3 regions of the Weissella thailandensis genome follow, and region 2 is predicted to be linked to each of the others. Evidence: riboswitches for the same ligand, from Rfam matches in the RefSeq annotation. Region 2 holds a riboswitch; each other region holds the start of a gene.

Region 1 (3,284 bases), 360 kb from region 2:
TCGGTCATCAATAATTAGTTTCAACCCATAGCGATCTGTTATTTGTTTTACCTTCAAAGCCAGCTCATAGTAATCCCGAGTTGATAAGTTCTTTTCCCGTAATTGTACCAGGGTAACGCCATTGGCACAGGCGGTCTCAACTTTATTTAAGAATTCACTCTCCGTCTCCCCATATCTTGCTGTCACTAAATATAATTGTTTTGCCATTTTTTGTTCCCCTTATTTGATTTGTCCAATCGGTATTATCGATACCTAATAATGAAAGTTCATTTAGAAATAGTTGCCGAAATTCTGCGATGCCTGCCGTAGTTGCCTTAGTTTTCGCCATTTCACCTGAAATGTTGAGATAACTAACCGCTTGAACAGCTGCGTCTTCGGGGGATGCACCAGCACCCAACAACGCTGCCAATAAACCACTTAACATATCCCCTGAGCCAGTAAACCGGTCCAATTCCGGCACACCATTACTTAATATCCAAGCATTGTCCTTAGCCACTACAATATCTTTCGCGCCAGTTGCTACATAAACTGACTCTTGTGGCAACTGTTTCAATGCCACAATCAATCTAGCTAGTTCATCATCAGTCTGGTCTAATGGGCTACCATCAACACCACGACCATTTGTTACTAAACCACATAATGCCCGCATTTCTGAAATATTACCGCGAATAATTGTTGGCTTCTTTTCCATAACAACTTTAGCAATTTGCATAGCTGATTTTGCACTTGCAATGCCCACAACATCAAGCACGATTGGCTCTTTACCATCTGCTACTTCACTCGCAGCCAGTATGCTTTGTTCCTTAGTTGATGATAAGCTACCCAAATTTAATAGTAAGGCATTGGTTTGGCGGATTAAATCATCAAAAGCACGTGTATCCTCAGTCATGATTGGCTTAGCACCAATGTAAAGTAACGCATTTGCGACCGTCTCTACCGAGATAGCATTTGTAATACAATGAATTAGCGGTGCAGTTTGCAACGGAATCTTTATTTTTTTCATTTAACGACATACCCCTTTCCATTAAAAATACGTATCATATCTTTAAACAAAGATATCTTTTTAGCTTGCTGCCAAATGAGCCAGGCTGCCACTGCCCCCATAAGCGTTGCACCTAAGAATCGTGGTGTATACAATAACCAATACAAGTCTGTTTTGGTACCCGTGAAAAGGACCATAACTGGATAAGATAGCAATGAACCGACTATTCCAGTACCAATAATTTCACCAATGATAGAACCGTAAATACTATGCGTCCAGCGGGCCCCAAGGCCTGCTAATAAAGCACCGAAAACAGCCCCCGTCAAAGCCAGTGGTGGAATCCCCATCATCATCATCCGGATAATTCCACAGCAAATCGCCATAATTGTTGCGTACAATGGCCCCATAAGAACACCCGCTAAGATGTTAATCACACTAGACATCGGCGCCATGCCCTCAATTCGTAAGATTGGTGATAGTACAACATCTAACGCAACCATCACCGCTAAATAAGTTATTTTTCTAACTTTTGGATTCATTCTTGTTTTCCCCCGATAAATTTAAGTAATATAATTTCAAAATAATTGGGCAATAAAAAAAGACCTCCCTGCAATAAAAAAATCATCACAAAGAGGCCAATAATTGACACATTTACACAATTCCTACGCTTAAATAACTAAAACAGGTACGAAGGGTCTAGAGTTCTACTCATTCTCAGCCAACTTGGCTCCCCTTTGCGATTATATTTAATTTTTATATTATAATATTACCACACATACTAATAAAATGGTTTTTAAATAATATCGTGATTAAGTACTTGAGTAATATATTTCCAAAATAGTCCATTAGCCTTAGACTCATGGACTTGTTTCATCCTCATAAAACCAAAATCACTTGTCGTATTTGTGGCGATTTTACGTTTAACAATCTGTCCATCATTCGTCATATCAACTCTTTTTTCCATCATTAAGGCGATACCCATACCATTTAGGACCATGTTCAATATGATATCAATTCGTTCACCTTGATAAGCCACCGCAGATGCCAATTGTTTCTTCTCACCAACAGCACCAAACTTATTAAAAATTATTGTTTCCTCGCCTTCAAGTAATAATAATTCTTCTTTCATCAAATCATCTAATGAAATTACACGATTGGCAGATAGTGGATGATTAGCCGGCAACACACAAACTAAATTATCCTGATCAGTCAACAACGTTTCTAATTTGCCATTAACAGCTGGTGTGTAATGACCAAAAATTATATCAGCTTGATTATCTTCTAACGACTGGATCAATAAACTATCTTTCGTTTCAGAGAAATGTAATGTAATTTCGGGATGTCTTTTATGGAAGTCACTCATCAATGAAAAGCCACGGTAATTAGAAAATGTTGGCATCGTATGAATCGTCAATACGTTATCTGATTCAGAATCATGTTGCACCAATGTTTGTTGTAGTGCATCAAACTCATGAATGATTTTTTTGGCATACATTTCAGTAATCCGTCCTGATTCAGTCAATGAAATATGACGATGCTCACGTTTAAATAACTGTGTTTTTAATTCCTTTTCCAAAGACAAAATTTGCTTAGAAATATTACCTTGCGTTGTATACAACCTATCAGCCGTTTCAGAATAATTCCCAGTTTCAGCTAAATCTAGAAAGACCTTAAATTTATGAATATCCATTATGTAGTTCCCCAATTATTACTATTTGGAATAGTCTACCACATTCTAATCAACTTTGTCATAGTGAACTCTTTTACTACCAAAAATAATCCTTACTAAATGAAAAAACTGGGACATCAGATAATGTCCCAGTTCCTTTATTTATTATTTTAAAATTACTTCTCAGAAATTGCTGCAATTCCAGGCAATGTCTTACCTTCTAGGTATTCAAGAGAAGCACCACCACCAGTTGAAATGTGGCTCAACTTATCAGCAACACCCAATTGTTGAACGGCGGCAGTTGAATCACCACCACCAACAATTGTCGTTGCACCATTCTCAGTTACATTAACTAATTCTTCACCAATAGCTAATGTACCCTTGGCAAAGTTATCCATCTCGAATACACCCATAGGTCCATTCCAGACAACTGTCTTGGCACCGGCAAGCACTGACTTAAATAGTTCAACTGACTTAGGACCAATATCAAGACCCATGTAGCCATCTTTAATGTCACCTTCTGCAACATATGAGTCAGCATCGTTAGCAAACTTATCAGCAGCAACCGCATCAACAGGTAATACCAACTTTTCACCAGCGTCAGCAATTAATTGCTTAGCAAGTTCAACTTTG
Region 2 (3,284 bases):
GAGCAGATGGTGAGAAAGATAATATCACGGTACTACGTACTATTCTAAAAGATATGGGCAAGGATGAAGATGATTTTGATTTTGTCCAGGATCGTTCAGGGCATGATTTACGTTATGCAATTGATGCGACAAAAATTCGTGAAGAGTTGGGATGGCAACCAAAGTACACTGATTTTGCAACAGGTTTGAAAGATACGATTAAATGGTATGAAAATCATCAATCATGGTGGCAACCCGAAAAAGAATCTGTTGAAGCAAAATATGCTCAAAATAATCAATAATAATAAAGTCAGCGAAAGCTGGCTTTTTTCGGAGGAATTATGAAGTACTTAGTTACGGGAGCTAACGGCCAACTTGGACGAGAGTTACAAAAACTTTTATCGGAGCGACAATTGAGTTTTGTCGCATTTGACTCACAGCAACTAGATATTACGGATAGGAAAAAAGTAATGTCAGTGTTTGAACAAGAAAAGCCAGATGTTGTGCTACATGCAGCTGCTTATACAAAGGTTGATGCAGCAGAAGATGAAGCCCGTGAAATAAATTGGCAGGTCAATGTTGAAGGTACAAAAAATATTGCTGACGCAGCGAAAAAATTTGATACTAAATTAGTAGCAGTGTCAACAGATTATGTCTTCGATGGTACAAATTCAGGGGAATATCAAGAAGATGCGGCGGTTAATCCTAAAAATGCCTATGGGCGTGCAAAATTGGCTGGTGAGTTAGCTGTTACTGAGAGTGAGGCTGATGCTTATATTGTCAGAACTAGCTGGGTATTCGGTGAGTTTGGTGGTAATTTTGTTTACACTATGCAATACCTTGCTGAAAGTCATTCTAAACTAACAGTAGTTGATGATCAATTAGGTCGCCCTACATGGACAAGGACTTTAGCAGAATTCATGTTACATCTAATTGATACTAAATCTGAATATGGGATTTATCATTTATCAAATGAAGGTACAGCAACATGGTATGAATTTGCTGAGGAAATTTTAAAAGATACTTCTGTAGAGGTGATGCCAGTGACAAGTGAGGAATTTCCACAAAAGGCTTACAGACCGAGACATTCGGTTATGAGTTTGGAAAAAGCTAAGTCAACGGATTTTGAAATCCTTACATGGCAAGACGCGTTAAAGAAGTTCTTATTATCTATTAAGTAAAACATTTTATTATATATAATATTATATAGTTTTAGTTTGTTTGATTAATGATAAACACAATGGTCAAAATAATAGATAAATTAAGAAAATTGAATATGGCGTTACATGTTATAGTATATATTGATTAGCAGATAAATTATTACAAATTTTAATTTTATGTTAGTCAAACGCCATGAAAAATTAGGAAATCTATTCAAAGTTTTTTAAAACATAGTTTGCGACTCTGATAGTTTTGTTGGTCTCATAGACTTTTTTGATTGGTAGATTTATATCCTAATAATTAGATTAACCCTATATAAGGGATAATGACGTTCATTAATCCTTTGAAATTGATTTTACATTAAGATAGAAAATTTAATATAATTTATGGTACAATAACCTTGTGCTAGGGGCGCCGATATGGCTGAGAAGAACCCTTTGAACCTGAACTGATTAATATCAGCGTAGGAAAGTGTTACATATTGTTCATGTAGCATTTTTCTCCAGGTGAGAAAAATGCTTTTTTATTTGCACGAAATAGTTTGTTGAAGAAGTTTTTAAAATTGAATGATAATCACTAGGGGCGTCGTAAAGACTGAGATGATGTATATCGGTCCCTTTGAACCTGATCTGGTTAATACTGGCGTAGGAAAGTGACCAATCATAGTTAGCAACATTGTCAACGGTTGTTATTAAGTGTCCTTTTTTATGTATCTAAGGACACTTTTTTTATTGGGAAAGGAATGTTTATTATTATGGTCACAAAAGATAATCGTATAGTTGCGCATGGCTTAGCAGGTATACAACATGTGTTTGTTTCTAATGTATGGTTAGATCCAATCTATGTTGCAGCGGCCGCAGGACTTTCGTTGAGCTCATCAACTAATTTGGTAAACACTATTTTTATTGTCTCGGGTATAGTTACGCTGACACAGGCAACAAGGCTAGTAAAGTTACCTATTATTCAAGGCCCATCTGCCTACTTTGATGCATTAATGATTAGTGCGGGTAAAACTGGCCAACTAGCAACAGCAGGCGGTTCGATTTTGCTAAGTGCATTGATTGTATTTATGTTGTCCGTTACAGGACTTATAAATAAATTAATAAAATTATTAACACCAGCAATTACAGGAACCCTTATTTTTTTGGTAGGTATTTCTTTGTCTGAATTCACAATGTCTGAGTTTTTAGGTGGTTCTCCAGGAGATGAAGGTTTTTCTTCATTATCGACACTTACTTTATCAATCACAACAGCTGCTATTGTGATTTTATTGTCGATATTTGGTAAAGGATTTTGGAAACATTTTTCATTTTTAATCGCTTTGATTATTGGGGATTTGTTAGCCGTTTGGTTAGGCGTTGTGGATTATAGTGTATTATCAACGAAATCGTGGTTTGGGTTACCGCAACTATTACCTTATGGCGCATGGATGTAAGCTGATTCCTGAGACAACTTTTAAGAGAGCGTATAATGAATAAATCGTCTCTCAAAAGGAAGGAATTTTTACATGCCAACTCGTTACGACAAAGAATTCAAACAAAACATCATCAACCTATATAAACAAGGCGAATCAGCCGCCCAACTGGCCAGAGAATATGGCATTGGCTATTCAACCGTTCATAAGTGGATCCAGGGCCAAGCCAAAACTCAATCCGATAAATCGCCAGATGAAATTAAAGCGATGGAAAAGCGGCTGGCTTCCCTGTCTGAGGAGAACGAAATCCTAAAAAAAGCCCTGGGCTTCCTTGCGCAGAAGTAACCAATATTTTTGATTATATTCACCAAGAAAGCCATAACCACCAGGTAACTAAGATGTGCCGAATCCTCGGTGTTTCCAGAGCTCACTATTATCGTTATCGATCCCCAAAGCCTTCAAAACGCCGGGCCGAAGATGAGGACTTAAAACAACGGATTCTGCGGATCTTTGCGGAATTCAAGCAGCGATACGGCGTTATGAAGATCCACCATGAATTGAATCTGGAACTTCAACCACTGTAGCGTCGGTGCAGCCCAAGACGGATTTCCCGGCTCATGAAGGAACTGGATATCCACTCCGTTACCGTCAATAAATGGAAAGCGGCTTCGGCTTCCAAAACTAAGGTTGAACAGCGTCCCAACTTGCTTAAGCAGGATTTCTCGACCAC
Region 3 (3,284 bases), 280 kb from region 2:
GATGAACGCATTGGTGCGATGCAATGGCATGTCTGCTGGGAAACCATCCAAATAACGATCCGTTAATAAACCTTCTGCCAATGGACCATACGCAATCAATCCGGCATGATGTTGCGCCAAAGTCGCCAACATATCTGTATCTTCAGCTTCCCGATTAAACATGTTGTATGACATCTGATTACCAATAAATGGTGTGTGTAATTCGTCAAATATTTTACTAATCTCTGCCACTTGTTCAGTTGTGTAATTTGAAACCCCAACGTACAAAGCTTTTCCTTGACGAACCATTAAGTCTAAGGCTTCGGCTGTTTCACGTAAGTTCGTCTCTGGATCCCAACGATGCGCATAAAAAATATCAACATAATCTAAATGCATCCGTTGTAATGATAAATCTAAAGCAGCTGTTAAGGTCTTTTTACCCGAAAACTGTCCCAATGGTCCTGGCCACATATGGTAGCCGGCCTTAGTGGTGATAATCAATTCATTACGGTAAGGATGTAAATCTTTTTTATAAACTGCACCAAATGTTTCTTCCGCAGTCCCATCGGAAGGGCCATAATTTGAAGCATTATCAAACGAAAAAATACCATTATCAAATGCTTTTAACATCACTTCTCTTGAATTAGCTAGTGGCTTTTGATCTCCTAAATTACGCCACAATCCAAATGACAAGGCTGGTAAAATCAATCCTGAATCGGCAACCCGACGATATGGCATAACTTCATAACGATTTTCTGATGCTGCGTAGACCATTATGGTACCTCCTAATTTTTAAATGCGATTATTTATAAATTAACTTCTGGCTTATTTTTTGAACGTAATAGTACATCAATCTGTTTGTTCTCATGAATGCGGTTAATTGCCTCAGCAAACAAAGGCGCAACGGATAATGTTGTGAATTTTGAACTTTGCTTTTCTTCGGGGACGCGTACGGTATCCGTAAAGATGCAACGTTCAATATTGTCATCTGCCGCCAAATTTTCCGCTGCTTGCCCTGAAAGTACTGGGTGTGTTGCAGCAACATAAACTTCAGTGGCACCATTAGCCAGTAGTGCTTTAGCAGTCATCTGCACACGATAGCCAGTATCAACAATATCATCAACAATGATTGCCCGACGTCCTTTGACATCACCAACAATCGCATCATCAGATTCCGGATTAGTCATGGCAACATTATCATTGACAACCCCCCAAGGAGCAGCCAGTAAGTCAGCAAATTTACGAGCACGACCAGCTCCGGTATGATCTGGTGAGACAACAACCAAATCATCTAATAAATTCCGACTATAAAAGTAGTCGGTTAATAATGGTGCTGCTTGCAAATGGTCAACTGGCATATTAAAAAAGCCTTGTAATTGCGCTGCATGAAAGTCCATTGAAACAACCCGGTCAACACCATTCATTTCAATAAGTGACGCAACCATTTTAGCAGTAATCGGTTCTCGTGATTTGGCTTTACGGTCTTGGCGAGCGTAACCAAAGTATGGAATAACAAGCGTAATTTTCGCCGCAGATGAGCGTCGTAAGATATCCACAACAATCATCATTTCCATAAATGCATCATTTACTTCCTCTGCAATTGGTGCAATAACGTAAATATCATCACCACGGATACTTTCTAATATTCGTTCGTAAATTTCGCCGTCCGCAAAGCGCTTGATATCTAACTGTGTCAACGGCAAATGCAATTCTTCCGCCACTGCATCTGCTAAATCATGATTCGCAGTTAGCCCTAACAACTTTATTTGAGATTTCACGAGTGATTTCCTCCATTTCTCACCACCATCTGTCGTTAAATCTATTTTAACAAAATAAAACCGGTTACGGTATGCTTTATACCATTAAAAGCCCGAGTTATTCTGATGCTGTGTTAGCCCAATAGAATTTATTTGCAAATTCAATATATTACCACTATACTTAAACAAGCGAATCAAACAAGCTGGGGTGCCATTAAACTGGCTGAGATAATACCCATAGAACCTGAGCAAGGTAATGTTGCTAGGGAGCTTGGTTTGTTTACCATGACAGTAAACAAGCCCCAGTATCCATGATTAGTGTGTAAGCGCTATCGATACTGGGGCTTTTTTTGTTACCAAAGCTTCGGCGATTCGATCACATTTTATTTTAAGGAGGTTTGCAATTATTATGCAAACAGTTACTGAGTCTAAGGTTAAATGGTCATTACGTGATGTGATTTTCTTAGCCATTATCGCCATCTTTTTTGGGGTCATTTTTGAGGTATGGAGTGCTGCTTATTATGCTGTTGCTGCTACCCCACTAAAACCCTACGCTAATGATTTAACATTAGGTGTCTGGTTAATGGCCGGACCATTAGCTGGGGCTATCCTACAAAAGGTCGGTAGTTCAACCATTGGTGAGGTATTAGCAGCAGCTGTTGAAATGCTATTATTCTCAAGCTGGGGAGCTGCTAATTTGATTTCTGGTTTTGTCCAAGGTATTGGTACAGAACTCGGATTTGCTACTACTGGCTACAAAAACTGGGATAAATTAGGCATTAGTCTTTCTGTATTAACGACAACGATCGTGACGTTCATTTGGGACCTCTTCAATAGTGGTTATGCAGATTATAAGCCAAGTTTGATGATTACCCTATTTATTATTCGTTTGATTTCTGCCGGTTTCTTTGGTGGTGTATTAGTTTACTTTATCAAAAAGCTTGTTGCAAAATCTGGATTACTAAAACGTTAAGCTTATGACAAAATTACAAGTTGATCATCTAAGTTTTGCCTATCAAGCTGACCAACCTAACGTATTAAATCAAATTAACTGGGTTCCTGAAACAGGATCTTTTAATTTATTGATTGGTCCCTCTGGTTCAGGTAAATCGACCCTGCTGAAAGCAATGGCTGGATTACTCCCAAAATTTGGTGGGGTCATCACGGCTGGTCAGGTATTATTAAACGACGAACCTATTCAACCATTAGCACCTTTCGAACGGGCAAAACGAATTGCCATGCTCTTCCAAAATCCAGACCGTCAATTCGCGATGCGGACAGCACGACTACAATTGGTATTTGCTTTAGAAAATTTACAATTGCCAACTGAGACGATTAATCAGCGAGTAGCATTTGCTATCAATGCGCTCCATCTAGAGCAAATTGCTGACCAAGATTTATTGACATTGTCTGGTGGCGAAAAACAACGCGTTGCTTTAGCCATTATCATCGCGATGGACAGTGATATCATCTTACTTGATGAACCATTTGCCAGTGTCGATCCAGCCGCACGTTTATCACTACTGACGGATTTGAAAAAAATGCAAC

The links. A riboswitch is a leader RNA that binds a small molecule or an ion and turns the genes downstream of it on or off. The one in region 2 is predicted to bind thiamine pyrophosphate.
Region 1: another riboswitch for thiamine pyrophosphate. It lies ahead of thiW (energy coupling factor transporter S component ThiW); the one in region 2 lies ahead of FOL01_RS04805 (solute carrier family 23 protein).
Region 3: another riboswitch for thiamine pyrophosphate. It lies ahead of FOL01_RS03495 (ECF transporter S component); the one in region 2 lies ahead of FOL01_RS04805 (solute carrier family 23 protein).

Annotation. Positions count from the first base shown of each region.
Region 1 is NZ_CP014332.1:630,025-633,308, reverse strand. Features, by position in the region: gene thiE (thiamine phosphate synthase) at 1-207, opposite strand, end outside; gene thiM (hydroxyethylthiazole kinase) at 155-1,003, opposite strand; gene thiW (energy coupling factor transporter S component ThiW) at 1,000-1,521, opposite strand; TPP riboswitch at 1,625-1,726, opposite strand; gene FOL01_RS03120 (LysR family transcriptional regulator) at 1,776-2,672, opposite strand; gene FOL01_RS03115 (phosphoglycerate kinase) at 2,828-3,284, opposite strand, start outside.
Region 2 is NZ_CP014332.1:989,548-992,831, forward strand. Features, by position in the region: gene rfbB (dTDP-glucose 4,6-dehydratase) at 1-281, shown strand, start outside; gene rfbD (dTDP-4-dehydrorhamnose reductase) at 321-1,160, shown strand; TPP riboswitch at 1,538-1,627, shown strand; TPP riboswitch at 1,709-1,808, shown strand; gene FOL01_RS04805 (solute carrier family 23 protein) at 1,895-2,575, shown strand; gene FOL01_RS11320 (transposase) at 2,648-2,899, shown strand; gene FOL01_RS11520 (IS3 family transposase) at 2,953-3,138, shown strand; partial or broken gene FOL01_RS11025 (IS3 family transposase) at 3,154-3,284, shown strand, end outside.
Region 3 is NZ_CP014332.1:707,622-710,905, reverse strand. Features, by position in the region: gene FOL01_RS03505 (aldo/keto reductase) at 1-753, opposite strand, end outside; gene FOL01_RS03500 (ribose-phosphate diphosphokinase) at 786-1,757, opposite strand; TPP riboswitch at 1,931-2,022, shown strand; gene FOL01_RS03495 (ECF transporter S component) at 2,146-2,709, shown strand; gene FOL01_RS03490 (ABC transporter ATP-binding protein) at 2,714-3,284, shown strand, end outside.